DNA from 3 places in the Streptomyces sp. NPDC049954 genome. Region 2 is predicted to be linked to each of the others. Evidence: riboswitches for the same ligand, from Rfam matches in the RefSeq annotation. Region 2 holds a riboswitch; each other region holds the start of a gene.
The links. Region 2 has a riboswitch for S-adenosylmethionine ahead of thrC (threonine synthase). Riboswitches for the same ligand answer to the same signal wherever they lie in the genome.
Positions count from the first base shown of each region.

Region 1: it holds a riboswitch for S-adenosylmethionine, as region 2 does, so the genes downstream of both, AB0J21_RS21475 (cell envelope biogenesis protein OmpA) here and thrC (threonine synthase) in region 2, are expected to answer to the same signal.
Region 3: it holds a riboswitch for S-adenosylmethionine, as region 2 does, so the genes downstream of both, AB0J21_RS13615 (aminotransferase class V-fold PLP-dependent enzyme) here and thrC (threonine synthase) in region 2, are expected to answer to the same signal.

Region 1 is NZ_JBFALS010000009.1:11,444-16,411, forward strand. Features, by position in the region: gene AB0J21_RS21465 (cytosine permease) at 1-1,132, shown strand, start outside; gene AB0J21_RS21470 (type 1 glutamine amidotransferase) at 1,236-1,964, shown strand; gene AB0J21_RS21475 (cell envelope biogenesis protein OmpA) at 1,981-2,763, opposite strand; SAM riboswitch class IV at 3,148-3,290, opposite strand; gene AB0J21_RS21480 (amino acid adenylation domain-containing protein) at 3,660-4,968, opposite strand, start outside.
Region 2 is NZ_JBFALS010000002.1:229,451-234,418, forward strand. Features, by position in the region: gene AB0J21_RS04530 (trehalose-6-phosphate synthase) at 1-685, opposite strand, end outside; gene AB0J21_RS04535 (hypothetical protein) at 873-1,217, shown strand; gene AB0J21_RS04540 (glucosyl-3-phosphoglycerate synthase) at 1,233-2,183, opposite strand; SAM riboswitch class I at 2,453-2,604, shown strand; gene thrC (threonine synthase) at 2,622-3,920, shown strand; gene AB0J21_RS04550 (MoaD/ThiS family protein) at 4,045-4,323, shown strand; gene AB0J21_RS04555 (cold-shock protein) at 4,775-4,968, shown strand, end outside.
Region 3 is NZ_JBFALS010000005.1:380,995-385,962, reverse strand. Features, by position in the region: gene AB0J21_RS13625 (ubiquinol-cytochrome c reductase cytochrome b subunit) at 1-1,542, shown strand, start outside; gene trpD (anthranilate phosphoribosyltransferase) at 1,737-2,801, shown strand; SAM riboswitch class IV at 3,079-3,196, shown strand; gene AB0J21_RS13615 (aminotransferase class V-fold PLP-dependent enzyme) at 3,397-4,758, shown strand; gene AB0J21_RS13610 (Lrp/AsnC ligand binding domain-containing protein) at 4,875-4,968, opposite strand, start outside.

The sequences.
Region 1 (4,968 bases), on a different contig from region 2:
CGTCGTCATGTACGTCGGGTTCTTCGCGAGCGGCACGGTCCTGGCCGGACAGGCGGTCGGTCACCTCACCCACCTCGGCGACACCACCGGCATCCTCGTCTTCGCCGTGGTCACGGCCGTCATGGCGGTCATCGGCTACCGGGTCATCCACCGCCTGGGCCGGGTCGCGGGGGTGGTGTGCGCGCTGGCCTTCGTCTACCTCGGCATCCGCCTCCTGCGCCGCGTCTCCCTGGGCGACCTCGCCGACCACTCCTTCCACCTGCCCGCCTTCCTGCTCGCCGTCTCCCTCGCCGCCTCCTGGCAACTCGCCTTCGGGCCCTACGTCGCCGACTACTCGCGCTACCTCCCGCGCGACACCTCCCCGCGCACCACGTTCTGGGCGACGCTGGCCGGCACCGTCCTCGGCTCCCAGTGGTCCATGGCCTTCGGCGCGCTCGCCGCGGCCGCCTCCGCCGGCGCCATCGTCGGCGACGAGGTCGGCTACGTCGTGGGCCTCGGCGGCGGCGGACTGATCGCCTCGGTGCTCTACTTCGTGATCGCGCTCGGCAAACTCACCATCAACGTGCTCAACACCTACGGCGGCTTCATGTCCCTGCTGACCGGAGTGAGCGGCTTCCGCGCGCAGCGCGGCCTCAGCCGGCGCGGGCGGGCGGGCTACGTGCTGGGCATCATGCTGGCCGGAACCGTCGTCGCCCTGCTGGGCCGGGGCGACTTCCTGGACTCCTTCTCCACGTTCCTGCTCTTCCTGCTCATCTTCTTCACGCCGTGGAGCGCCATCAACCTCGTCGACTACTACTTCGTCGCCAAGGAGCGCTACGACCTCCCGGCGCTGTCCGACCCGGCCGGCCGCTACGGCACCTGGCGGTGGCGGGCCATCCTCACCTATGTCCTCGGCATCCTCGCCCAACTCCCGTTCAGCGCGACGGAGTTCTACACCGGCCCGCTGGTCGGGCGGCTCGGCGGAGCGGACATCTCCTGGATCGTGGGCCTCGTGATCCCCGCCGCCCTCTACGCCGTACTGGCACGCGGCGACCGCGCCCGGGTGCCCGACCACATGATCTGGGGCCAGGAGGAGCCGGGCATCCCCGCCCCGACGCCGCCGCAGCCGAGCGGAGTCTCGGCGGCCGGCTGACCACGGGACTCGACGGCCGACCGGCCAAGGGAGGAGGCTCGTGCCCCTGGTTAGGGTGGTACGGCAGGGCCGGAGCGCGTCGACGAGGTGGGGAGAGCCGGTCATGAGTACTACGGGGACGACGGCCACGGCCCTGGTGATCCAGCACGGGCCCGCCGGCGGACTCGGCCCCTGGGCGGGCTGGCTGGCCGGACGGGGCGTACGGGCACACGTGCTGCCCGCGTACGAAGGAGCCCCGGTCCCCGACCGGCTCGAACACGACGCGCTCGTCGTCCTCGGCGGTGCCTATCTCCCCGACGACGACGCGCGCGCCCCGTGGCTGCCCGCGACCCGGGACCTCGTACGCCAGGCCCTGAGCGGAGCGACCCCGCTGTTCGGCATCTGCCTCGGAGGCCAGATGCTCGCCCAGGTCGCGGGCGGCGAGGTGCGCGCAGAGCACGGCACCCCGGAGTTCGGCAGCACCCGGCTCAGCCTGCGCCCCGAAGCCGCGCACGACCCGCTGTTCCACGGTCTGCCCGCGCACCCCCGGGCCATCGAGAACCACGTCGACGCCATCACCGCGCTCCCCCCGGGCGCCCACTGGCTTGCGCACAGCGAGCACTGCCCCTACCAGGGGTTCCGGGTCGGCCCCTCGGCGTGGGGCGTGCAGTTCCACCCGGAGGCGACGGCCGAACGGATCCGGCACTGGAACCCCGGCCGGCTGTCCCGGCACGGCGCCCCGGACCCCGAGACCCTGCGTGCCCTCGCCCTGCGCGAGGAGCCGTCCACCGTCGAGACCTGGCGCACGGTCGCCCACCGCTTCGCCGACGTGGTGACCTCGGCGGAACGCTGAGACCGGCGGCTGCCTCTCAGCGCGGCCCGAGCCCGGCCTCCAGCGCCGCCCGGAACTGCGGCCGGGCGCTGAGCCGCTCCACGTACGCCAGCAGCCGCAGGCGGCCGGGATGCTCCTCCAGCGCGGCCCGCAGCTCGCCCCCGTGTCCGGCGGCCGGCCACAGCAGTGCCGCCCAGACGTCGACGTCGGAAGCGGTCAGCGCCTCGCCCCACACATGGGGGCTGTCCGTCAGACGCCGGTCGATCTCGTCCAACACCGCCCCAGAGCAGTGGTGTTCGCGTTCCTCGGGCAGGGGATGGAGCAGGGACTCCAGCCGGTCGATGTCGGCGGCGCGGCACGCGGGCCGCAGCCCGGGCGCCCCGGGGCGGCCGTCGCGGGCGGGGGAGGGGAACCGGTCCGTGAGGTCGCGCAGGATGTCCGGGGCGTGGTTGCTGACCACCCGGCCGCTCCACCGGTCGCACAGGGCCGGCACGGAGAGCGGCCCCGCGTACCGGTGCCGCGCCGCCTCGTAGGCGTGCCGCAGCCCCGCCTCCGCCGAGGGCGTGACGCCCGGCGTGCCCAGGACCGTCACGGGCACCTCCTCGCGCAGGCCCAGCAGGCCCAGCGTGACGAACACCCGCAGCGCGTCGGGACAGTGGCCGCGCAGGTACACCTCGTAGCGGTGCGGCGCCGGATAGAAGCCCCGGGCGGCCGAACTGCCGATCCGGCCGCGGAAGACGGGGGCGGGCAGGGAAGGGCGGACGAGCGTCGCGAGGGGGTGCTGCGCCTGGTCGTGGGTGTGCGGGGCGGTAGCGGTCATGGCTCTCCAACTCATCTGACTCGGCGGGGTGTCCGGAGCCGGCGAAACGGGCGCGGAAGGAGGGACGTACAGGAGGGCGGAGCGGGGCGCGGGGGTCCCGGCGGGCCCGCCCGGTGCGGAACGGCGAGCCGGACGCAGGTCCTGACCCGTCGTGAACGGTGCGGCACGGCGTGGGCAGGGGCCGCACGGGGCGCGCCGGCGATCCGCCCGTCAGCGGAGACGGACAGCGGCGCTGCACACCCGCAGCAGATCGATGTGCAGCCGACGGGTCAAGGTGCGGCGCCGGGGAGCGGGCGAGGAGGCCGGTCGCCGGCGCGGCATCCGCGTCGCTTCCCTGACCGTTCCTGACATCCCCACCAGTCCCCTCCCGGGTTCGCCGGAGGCAAACCACGCTTGCCCCGCCGCCGTCGGCGGGACCCGGTCGTCACCCGGGGCACCCCATCGCGGCGGAAGGGTTGCCTGTCAGCGGGCCGGGGCCGATGAACCGCGTACGGGGTCTGCGCGCGCGGGCGCTGACGATCGTGACCGTCCTCCTCAGTGTCACGGGGCCCGCAACGGCCGTCAAGACCGGTCTCGTGGCGCGGACTTCGCAAGCGACCACGGTCTGCCCCTGGTAGGCGTGCATCGCGTCCAGGTCCCGCGCGGTGAACAGGCGCAGCGTCAGGCGTGGAGTACGCAGGGGGAGGAGGGGGCCCGGATCCACGGGCGGCCTTCTTCGGCGGCGGGGTGCGGACGCCGGGTGGTGGACGGGGAGCGCCCCGCACCCGGCGTCGGAGTCCTGCCACGATCCTCCGAGGTCCGCCCGCGCGGCGCAGGCGGTTTCGGCGCCCGCGCCCCGGCCCGCCGGGCGCCCGACGGACCGGTACTCCCCGTCGGGTGCCCGGCGCGCACGGCTGTCAGGAGACGGCGGGCACCCCCTCGGGCGCCGGCAGGAACCCCGTCGTACGAAACCAGGTCAGGTAGCGGGTCAGGACCTCCTCGGTCAGGACCGGCAGACGCACGCCCCGGGCCGCCGCCGCGGTGATCGTCCGGCTGGAGTCGAAGCGGCGCCGGTCCGTCGCCCCGTGCCGGTCGTCGGACTCGTCACCCAGGAACAGTTGTGCCGCGTTGTCCTGCTGCGCCGCGACACGGGCCCGCCACCGCGCAGCGGGGACGGTGCGCAGCTCGTGGCCGAGGCGGGCGGCCACCTCGAAGACCGTGCGCAGACCGGGGGCCTCGGGGTGCGTGAGATGGAACGGCTCCGTGGCGTCCCCGCCACAGGTGGCGAGCGCCACGACCGCCGCGCTGACGTAGTCCACGGGCACCCAGTCGGTCGACCCGTACGGCAGGTCCGGCACCATCCCCGCCTGGAGGCAGCCCTTGATGAGCTGCCACAGCAGATCCCGGTCCTGGCAGGCCCCCGTGGTGGTGTCGCCGCTGATGCGGCCCGGCCGGTAGACGGTCACCGGCAGGCCGCGTTCCCGGGCCAGACCGAGAAGTCCCTCGGCGACCCACTTGCTCCGCGCGTACCCGTCGGGCAGTCCGGCCGCCGGGCCGGTCGGCGTCGACTCCGTGATGACGGCCTGTCCGGCGGCGGAGGCGGGGGCGTAGACGCTCGTGGTCGAGACGTAGTGCATCCCGGGGGAGGCCGAGTCGGCGAGCAGGCGCAGCAGCTCCTCGGTGCCGGCCACGTTGGGGGCCCGCAGATCCCCGTACCCGGCGGCGAAGTTGACGCGCGCGCCGTTGTGCAGCACGAGGCCGAGACGGCGCACCAGAGCGGCCCGCTCCTCGGGCGGCAGGCCGAGGCCCGGGGCGGCGAGATCGCCGGGCACGGGCCGGATCAGGTCCGCGTACCGCTCGCGCCACAGGCCGTAGCGCTCCAGGTTGGCCCGCAGCCGGTGGGCTGCCCGTCGCCCGTCCTCGGCCCGTACCAGGCAGTCGACCGGTTCGCCGGTGGTCTCGATCAGGTCGCGCAGGAGGAAGGCGCCGAGGAAGCCGGACGCGCCGGTCAGGAAGGGCCGGGGCGAAGGACGCGAGGGGCGCGGGGCGGGGACACCGTCCGGGCCGCGCCGTCCCGTGCCCGTGATGTCCGGGGCCAGCCGGACCTCGGCGGCGAGATCGGTCGTGAGGGAGGGCTCCTCGCGCCCGCCCTCCGTCCCCGCCAGGTAGCGGTCGACGCCCTCGACGGTGGGAGCCGCGAACAGCGCCCGCAGGGACGGCCGTCGA
Region 2 (4,968 bases):
CGGCGCAGGCCACGAAGGCGTCGGCCCAGCGACGCGTGAGGAACCCGGCCCGGTCCGCGCCGAGCATGCCGTGCAGGACCTCGCGGGCCACGTCGTCGGGCAGCAGCCGGAAGTAGTCGACCGGGGCCCACGGCGTGTGCGAGAAGTGCGCGATGCGCAGATCGGGCCGCAGCGCGCGCAGCATGCCGGGCACCAGCACCAGGTGGTAGTCCTGCACGAGGACGGCCGCCCCGTCCTCCGCCCGCGCCGCGAGCGCCTCCGCGAAGGCCCGGTTGTACGTCTGGAAGGAGGCCCAGCGCGCCCGGAACTCCGGGCCGAAGGCGGGCTCGAAGGGCGTCTCGTACAGCATGTGGTGGACGAACCACAGCACCGAGTTGGCGATGTCGTTGTACGCCTCGGCCTGCGTCTGCGGATCGATCCCCAGCATGTGGACGCGCTGCCCGCCGCTGTCCGCCGGGTCCAGATCGCCACCGGCACGCCGCACGGCCTCCCGGTCCCCGTCGCTCAGCGCCGCGCACACCCACACCGCGTCCGACTCGGGGCCGATCGCGGACAGCCCCGACACCAGCCCGCCCCCGCCCCGCTTGGCGCTCAGCGCGCCGTCCTCGTGCAGCGTGTAGGAGACGGGACCCCGATTGGACGCCACCAGGACGGAGGCGCGCGACTGATCAGCAGACGTAGACATAGACCCTTCCTAGCCGCCCCGATATGCGCTCAAACGTACGAGTTGTTGCGAGGGCTCGGGGGAGGGGCCGGCGCGACGCGGCAGGATGCCGGGAGGAAGGGCGACGGGAGGGGCGGAAGTGGGGACGGAAACGGCGACCGGCGGGGGCGCGACCGTGGCGGACGGAGGGGAGCCCGCGCCCGACCGGATACCCCGGACCCCGCGGGGCGGCAGAGTCGTCCTGCTCAACGGCGCCTCCAGCTCGGGCAAGAGCAGCATCGCGAGGGAACTCCTCGACCTCCTCGAAGGAAGCTGGTTGGCGGTGCGCTGCCCGCTGCCGGAACTGGAACACCGCGAGCGCGCACGCGGCGACCGGGAGCCCGGCCTGGCCGCCGCCCAGTACGAGGTCGTGCACGCCCACGGCGTGCACGACGTCGACGTGGACACGTCCACGCTGAGCCCGCACGCGTGCGCCCTGCGCGTCCGCGACCACCTGGAGCACCCGGCCCGCCCCACCGCCTTCGAGGCGCTGCGGGCGGAACCACGGCCCTGAGGCCGCCCGGCGCCCTCAGGCCGCCCGGCGCCGGCTCTCGTACTCGGGGATCTCCGTCATCGGAGGCCTCTCCCGGGTGTCCACCTCGTGGGTGTGGTGGACGTAGCCGCCGTCCGGATGGCGTTCGAACTGGGTCAGCTCGGGGCGTACGAGGTGGCCCCTGGCCAGGCGGAGCTGGGCGGTGCGGTAGATCGCCGCGGACATCCGGCCCAGCGCCTGCCCGTCCTGGTGGCGGTGTTTGCGGACCCCGACGTCCACCTGGGCGAGCGCGTCCAGGCCCACCGTGTGCAGCGCGTCCACGAGCAGGCCCAGCTCGACGCCGTAGCCCACCGGGAACGGCAGCCGCTCCAGCAGGGAGCGCCGCGCCGCGTACTCGCCGCCCAGCGGCTGGACGAAACCGGCCAGCCGAGGCCAGTGCATGTTCAGCAGCGGGCGGGCCATGATCTCGGTGACCCGGCCGCCCTGCCCCGAGGCGCCGCCCAGTGGACGCTCGTACATCGCCTTGACGAAGTGCACGTCCGGGTCGGTCAGCAGCGGGCCCACGATGCCGGACACGAAGTCCGGGGAGAACTCCTTCAGGTCGGAGTCCACGAAACACACGATGTCGCCCTCGGTGACGAGCAGGGAGCGCCACAGGACCTCTCCCTTGCCGGGCACCGCGGGCAGGCCCGGCAGCACGACGTCACGGTGCACGACCCGGGCTCCGGCCGCCGCGGCGACCTCCCCCGTACGGTCGGTCGAACCGGAGTCGAGGACCACCAGCTCGTCCACGAGCGGGACCTTCTCCATCAGCTCTCGCCGGATCACGGTCACGATGTCGCCGACCGTGGCTTCCTCGTCCAGTGCGGGCAGGACCACGCTCACCGAGGACCCGGTCGCCTGCTTGGCCGCGAGGATCTGCGGCAGCGTGCGGTCGGCTGCGGTCCAGGAACGGCGGTCGAGCCAGCGCTCCACCTCTTCGAGCACGTTGTGCGTCCCCTCGTGCGGGTACTGCTTGCGGAATACCGGAAGTGACTTACCTGGGTGCGGCCGGCCCGGCGGCCGACCGTGATCTCCATCTCGGCGTTCGGACGACTATCTCAACGATCCGGTGCTTCGGTTACAGTCTTGGACAGTGCCGGTGACCATCCCATGTCGGGCTGCGCCACCCGCACCGCGTGTCATGACAAGCACGTGACACACCACGTGCCGGACACGTGACAAACGCGGCGGACCTCAGGATCCGCCTGCCATACCGCTCATCCAGAGGGGCAGAGGGAAACGGCCCGTTGAAGCCCCGGCAACCCTCCGGCCGAGTCTCCTGGCGGTACGTCCGCCACCGAGGCCCACGGCTCGGGAAGGTGCCAATTCCGTCTCGTGGCGAAATGCGTCGCGAGGAAGATGAGGAGAAAGGGCCTCCCCACCATGGCTGTGCAGACCGCCGAAACCTCCGCTCCCGCGAAGACGGGCGTCGATCTCGGACCCGCCGCCGCTCTCTCGTGCCGCGAATGCGGCGAGCGCTTCCCGCTCGGACCCATCTTCGCCTGTCAGAGCTGCTTCGGCCCGTTGGAAGTCGCCTACGACCTCCCCGCGGGCGACCCCGAGGCCCTGCGCAAGCGGATCGAGGCCGGTCCCGACAACATCTGGCGCTACGCCCCGCTGCTGCCCGTCCCCGCCGACGTGGCCACCCACCCCAGCACCAACCCCGGCTTCACCCAGCTCGTCCAGGCCGACCGCCTCGCCCGCGAGCTCGGCGTCACCGGCGGCCTGTACGTCAAGGACGACTCCGGCAACCCGACGCACTCCTTCAAGGACCGCGTCGTCGCCATCGCCGTCGAGGCCGCCCGCGCCTTCGGCTTCACGACCCTCTCCTGCTCCTCGACCGGCAACCTGGCCGGCGCCGTCGGCGCCGCCGCCGCCCGCGCCGGCTTCCGCTCCTGCGTGTTCATCCCGCACGACCTGGAACAGGGCAAGGTCGTCATGGCCGCCGTCTACGGCGGCGAGCTGGTCGGCATCGAGGGCAACTACGACGACGTGAACCGTTTCTGCTCCGAGCTGATCGGTGACCCGCTCGGCGAGGGCTGGGGCTTCGTCAACGTCAACCTGCGCCCGTACTACGGAGAGGGCTCCAAGACCCTCGCGTACGAGATCGCCGAGCAGCTCGGCTGGGAACTGCCCGACCAGATCGTCATCCCGGTGGCCTCCGGCTCCCAGCTCACCAAGATCGACAAGGGCTTCCAGGAGCTGATCAGGCTCGGCCTGGTCGCCGACAAGCCGTACCGGATCTTCGGAGCCCAGGCGGAGGGCTGCTCGCCGGTCTCCACCGCGTACAAGGCCGGCCACGACGTCGTACGCCCGCAGAAGCCGAACACCATCGCCAAGTCCCTCGCGATCGGCAACCCGGCGGACGGCCCGTACGTCCTGGACATCGCCCGGCGCACCGGCGGCGCGGTGGAGGACGTGAACGACGAGCAGGTCGTGGACGCGATCAAGCTGCTCGCCCGCACCGAGGGGATCTTCGCCGAGACCGCGGGCGGGGTGACCGTGGGGGTGACCCGCAAGCTGATCGAGTCCGGGGCGCTCGACCCGAGCCTCACCACCGTCGTGCTCAACACCGGTGACGGGCTCAAGACGCTCGACGCGGTGGCGCCCACCACCGGGCCGACCGCGACCATCCGCCCGGACCTCGACGCGTTCCGCGCCGCCGGTCTCGCCCGCGACTGAGCCGCACGCGGCCGCGGGGCGGCCCCCGGTGCGCCCGCGTGCCCCGGTCCGCCCTCGTGTCCGCCCCTCCGCCTGAGCCGTCACTCCGCCCTTCGGCCGAGCAGGCCGAGAAAGGCTGTACCCCATGAGCGTCAACGTCCGCATCCCCACCATCCTGCGCACCTACACCGGCGGCAAGTCCGAGGTCCCGGCCGAGGGCGCGACCCTCGCCGAGGTCATCGCCGACCTGGAGAAGAACCACACCGGCATCGCCGGCCGGGTCCTCGACGACTCGGGCAAGCTGCGCCGTTTCGTGAACGTCTACGTCAACGACGACGACGTCCGCTTCGAGCAGGGCCTGGAGACGGCGACCCCCGACGGCGCCGGGATCTCGATCATCCCGGCGGTCGCCGGCGGCTGCTGAGCGCATCCGGAATCCGTCCCCTCATTTGTGTTGCCCCCTTCGCGGAAAAGCGGAGGGGGCAATTCCATGAGATTGGCAGAGGTACAGTTGGGGATACTGATTCGCCGCGTGTTCGCGCCTTGACGGGCGCCGGGAGAAGTGTCCCGGGAAACGCGCCCCGCGGCTTCTGTGAGCCGGTGTTCCCGCTCCCGAATCTCTTGCCTTTTTGCGGCTTTGCGTTCCTTTTGCCGGGCCCGAATTGCCCGGAACTTCCGCCGATTCCGGCCTATAAGTCCATACCTGGTGCCTGGATTTCTCGTCCGATTGACCTGTTGCAGACGGCAGTTGGGCAGATACATTCAGCGGCGGTCGACGCGTTCCGGCGCACACCCCCATACGTCTGGGGGGTGAGGTCTGACCCGGGTTCGCGAAGTGCGTTCCTGTGCAAGGGCCAGTAATAGGGGAGTTAGGCATGGCTCAGGGCACCGTCAAGTGGTTCAACGCGGAGAAGGGGTACGGCTTCATCGCGGTCGACGGTGGTGCGGATGTTTTCGTCCACTACAGCGCGATTCAGATGGACGGTTACCGCACCCTTGAAGAGGGCCAGCGAGTCGAGTTCGAGATCTCGCAGGGTCAGAAGGGGCCGCAGGCGGACATGGTCCGTCA
Region 3 (4,968 bases), on a different contig from region 2:
AGCCTGGCCAAGGCCAACATGCGGAAGATCTTCCCGGACCACCCGAGCTTCATGCTGGGTGAGATCTGCCTCTACAGCTTCATCATCATCATCCTCACCGGTGTGTACCTGACGCTGTTCTTCCACCCGAGCATGAACGAGGTGGAGTACCACGGCCCGTACATCCCGATGCAGGGCCAGATGATGTCGGAGGCGTTCTCCTCCACGCTCGACATCAGCTTCCAGGTCCGCGGCGGTCTGCTCATCCGGCAGATCCACCACTGGGCCGCCCTGATCTTCCTCGCGGCGATGTTCGTGCACATGATGCGCGTCTTCTTCACGGGTGCCTTCCGCAAGCCGCGCGAGGTCAACTGGCTGTTCGGCTTCCTGCTGTTCGCCCTGGGCATGTTCACCGGGTTCACCGGCTACTCGCTCCCGGACGACTTGCTCTCCGGCACCGGTGTCCGCTTCACGCAGGGCGCGGTCCTGTCCGTGCCGATCGTCGGTACGTACATCTCGATGTTCCTGTTCGGCGGGGAGTTCCCCGGCGGCGACTTCGTCGCCCGGTTCTACTCGATCCACATCCTGCTGCTGCCGGGCATCATGCTCGGCCTCGTGGTCGGCCACCTGATCCTGGTCTTCTACCACAAGCACACGCAGTACGCGGGCCCCGGCCGCACGAACAAGAACGTCGTCGGCATGCCGCTGATGCCGGTCTACATGGCCAAGGCCGGAGGCTTCTTCTTCCTGGTCTTCGGTGTCATCGCGGCCATCGCGGGCATCGCCTCGATCAACCCGATCTGGGCGATCGGCCCCTACCGTCCGGACCAGGTGTCCACCGGCGCCCAGCCCGACTGGTACATGGGCTTCGCCGAAGGCCTGATCCGTGTCATGCCGGGCTGGGAGATCAACCTGTGGGGCCACACGCTGGTCCTCGGGGTGTTCATCCCGCTGGTCGTCTTCGGGCTCGTGCTCGGCGCGATGGCCGTCTACCCGTTCATCGAGTCCTGGGTCACCGGCGACAAGCGCGAGCACCACATCCTGGACCGTCCGCGCAACGCCCCGACCCGTACGGGTCTCGGTGTCGCCTGGGTGACGATGTACTTCATCACCCTGATCGGCGGCGGCAACGACCTGTGGGCCACGCACTTCCACCTGTCGCTCAACGCGATCAGCTGGTTCGTGCGGATCGGCTTCTTCCTCGGCCCGGTCGTCGCCTTCGTCGTGACCCGCCGGATCTGCCTCGGCCTCCAGCGCGCCGACAAGGAGAAGGTGCTGCACGGCCGCGAGTCCGGCGTCATCAAGCGCCTCCCGCACGGTGAGTTCATCGAGGTCCACGAGCCGCTCAGCGCCGAGCAGCGCTTCACGCTCACCGCGCACGAGCAGCCCCAGCCGGCCGAACTGGGCCCGACGGTCGACGAGAACGGGGTGGAGCGCAAGGTCTCCCCGATCGAGAAGACCCGCGTCAAGCTCTCCAAGGGCTACTACGGCGAAGGGACGCAGATCCCGAAGCCGACCGAGGAGGAGTACCGGGAGATCACCAGCGGCCACGGCCACCACTGATCGACCGCTGTCACGCTGCACGCCACGGCAGGAGCCCCGTCCATTCGATGGACGGGGCTCTTCGCCGTCCGCGCGCGCCGATATCCTGGGCGCCGGGGGGCGCCGTGCCAGGCCCGTGCCAGGCGTCGCGACCCGGCCTGATCCGCCGGACCCCCTGGCAGAAGCCGTACCCACACGACCCACCAGGAGCGACCATGAGCGCTGTGCACCCCGTCGGAGGCGACACCGCGGCGGTCACTTCCTGGCCCCAGGTCCTGGACGGGCTGCTCGCGGGCGAGGACCAGTCCGCCGCGCACACGGCGTGGGCGATGGACCGCATCATGCGCGGCGAGGCCACCGACGCGCAGATCGCGGGCTTCGCCGTGGCGCTGCGCGCCAAGGGCGAGACGGTCGAGGAGATCAGCGGCATCGTCGAGGCGATGTACGCGCACGCCCGCACCATCGAGGTGCCCGGGCCCAGCGTCGACATCGTCGGCACCGGCGGGGACGGCGCGAAGACCGTCAACATCTCGACCATGTCGGCCGTCGTCGTGGCCGGCACCGGAGCGAAGGTGGTCAAGCACGGCAACCGCGCCTCCTCCTCCGCCTCCGGGGCCTCCGACGTCCTGGAGAAGCTCGGCGTCAACCTGGACCTGAGCCCGCAGCGGGTCGTCGAGGTCGCCGAGGAGGCCGGGATCACCTTCTGCTTCGCGGTCAAGTTCCACCCCGCGCTGCGCCACGTGGCGCCGGCCCGCCGTGAGCTGGGCATCCGCACGACCTTCAACTTCCTCGGCCCGCTCACCAACCCGGCCCGGGTCGCGGCCCAGGCCACCGGTGTCGCGGACGCCCGGATGGCGCCCATCATGGCGGGGGTGCTCGCCGCGCGCGGCTCCTCGGCGCTCGTGTTCCGGGGCGACGACGGCCTCGACGAGCTGACCATCACCGCGACCTCCCGGGTCTGGGTGGTGCGGGACGGGCAGGTGCGCGAGGAGGCCTTCGACCCGCGCGAGGTGGGCCTCGCCCTCGCCCCGGTGGAGGCGCTGCGCGGCGGCGACGCCTCGTACAACGCGGATGTCGCGCGGCGCCTGTTCGCGGGGGAACGCGGGCCCGTGCGGGACGCGGTGCTGCTGAACTCGGCGGCGGCGCTGGTCGCCCTCCACCCGACGCGGGCCCCGCTCACCGAACAGATCGCCGCCCAGATGGCGCGCGCGGCGGAGTCCCTCGACTCGGGCGCGGCGGCGGGGGCGCTCGACCGCTGGGTCACGGCCACCAACGCCTGAGCCGGCGGGGCGGGCGGGGGCCTGATCCGCCTTCGGCGGTGTCCTCAAACGCCGGACGGGCTGGGGTGGTGGTCGGTGCGGTGTCCGGGGCGTTTCCTTCGCCTTCGGGGGTGTCCTCAGGCGCCGGACGGGCTTGAGTTGTGCGTCTGTCCGGGGGGTGGGTGCCGGTGAAGAGGGCGGGGCCACCACCAGCCCGTCCGGCGTTTGAGGACAGTCCTTCGTCCGCATGGCGGACCCCCCTGTGCCCGCCGCAGGCGATATGGCAGGATGCCGGGCAGGTCATGAGTGACAGCGACTACGGCCCCGGCCCGCTGTCCGGCAACCCTCCGTCCGTGGCGGGGTGCCCCGGGTGAAGACCAGGCCGCAGGCAGCGAGGTCTGCGGCAAGCGCGGACCCCTCCGCGCCCGTTCCGGGGCGTTTCTCTGTGAATCCCCCGCCGGGCTCGACACCAGGGGTCCTGGTCGTCGAGGGAGCAGTCTCGTGAGCAAGCGAATGCGGTAGGGCCGAGCGCCCCGTCCCCGCACCTCCTCCTCATCTTCGCCCCACGGGCCCGTGCGTCCGTGTCCGTGGGTCCCTTCGCCCCGGGAGTTTCGCCGTGACTGTCTCCACCGCTGCCGCCGCCCAGACCGTTTGTCAGCCTCTGTCCGTGCTCGGGCGGGATGTCCGCGTCCCGCTGGTGACCGGCGGCGAGGTCGAGTACGCCGCCCTCGACTACGCCGCGAGCGCCCCCGCCCTCCAGCGGGTGTGGGACGACGTCGCCGCCTACGCCCCGTACTACGGCAGCGTGCACCGGGGTGCCGGGTACCTCTCGCAGCTCTCCACCGACCTGTTCGAGAAGGCCCGGGTGGAGGTCGCCGAGTTCCTCGACTGCCGGGAGAGCGACGAACTGCTCTTCACCCGCTCCACCACCGACTCGCTGAACCTGCTCGCCGCCTGCCTGCCCGCCGGGTGCCAGGTGTTCGTCTTCGAGACCGAGCACCACGCCTCGCTGCTGCCCTGGCGCAACGCCGAGGTCACCCACCTCGACGCCCCGCGCAGCCCGGCCGAGGCCGTCGACACCCTGGAGCGCGCCCTGGCCGCGCGGGAACCCCACGGGCCCGCCCTGGTGTGCGTCACCGGCGCCTCCAATGTGACGGGGGAGATCTGGCCGGTGCGCGAACTGGCCGCAGTCGCCCACGCGCACGGCGCCCGGATCGTGCTGGACGCCGCGCAGCTCGCCCCCCACCACCCCGTCTCCGTACAGGAGTTGGACGTCGACTGGGTCGCTTTCTCCGGACACAAGCTGTACGCGCCCTTCGGTTCCGGTGTGCTGGCCGGCCGCTCCGACTGGCTGGAGGAGGCGGAGCCGTACCTCGCGGGGGGCGGCGCCAGCCGTTCGGTGAGCCGGCGCGAGGACGGAGGGGTCGACGTCGTGTGGCACGGCGGCGCGGCCCGCCACGAGGCCGGTTCGCCCAACGTCATCGGCGCCTACGCGATCGCCTCGGCCTGCAAGGCGCTCACGGAGGCCGGGTTCGACAGCCTCGTCGCCCGTGAGAGGCAGCTCGTGGAGCGGGTGCGCACCGGGCTCGCGGACGTTCCCGGTGTCACCGTGCTGTCCCTCTTCGGCGAGGCCGCCGAACGGGTCGGCGTGCTGTCCTTCGTCGTCTCGGGCTGGAACAGCTCGCACTTCGCCGCCGCGCTCTCCGCCGAGTACGGCATCGGGGTGCGCGACGGACTGTTCTGCGCCCACCCCCTGGTGCGCACCCTGCTCGGCTCCACGGCCGAGGCGCCCGGCGAGTGCGGGGCCCCCGAGGGCGCGGCGGGGGAGCAGTCGCTCAACGCGATCAGGGTCAGTTTCGGCGCGGGCACCCCCGACGAGCACGTCGAGCGGTTCCTCGGCGCCGTCCGCGAGCTGGTGGCCGACGGGGCGCGGTGGAGCTACCGCACCGAGGGCGGGCGCTGCGTCCCGGCCGTCTGAGCCGGATCGGCGGGGCCCCGGCCGCGTACACCTGAGCCCCCGGCGCGCGCCGGGGGCTCAGGTCTGCGGGCGGTGCGGGAGCGGCCGGGCGGGCCGCCACCGGCGGGCGCGGCGGCTCAGGAGTCGAGGCCGATCGCGAAGGCCGCTTCGAGGTCGTGCTGCGAGTAGGTGCGGAAGGCGACGTGGGTGTCCGTCTCGACGACGCCGGGC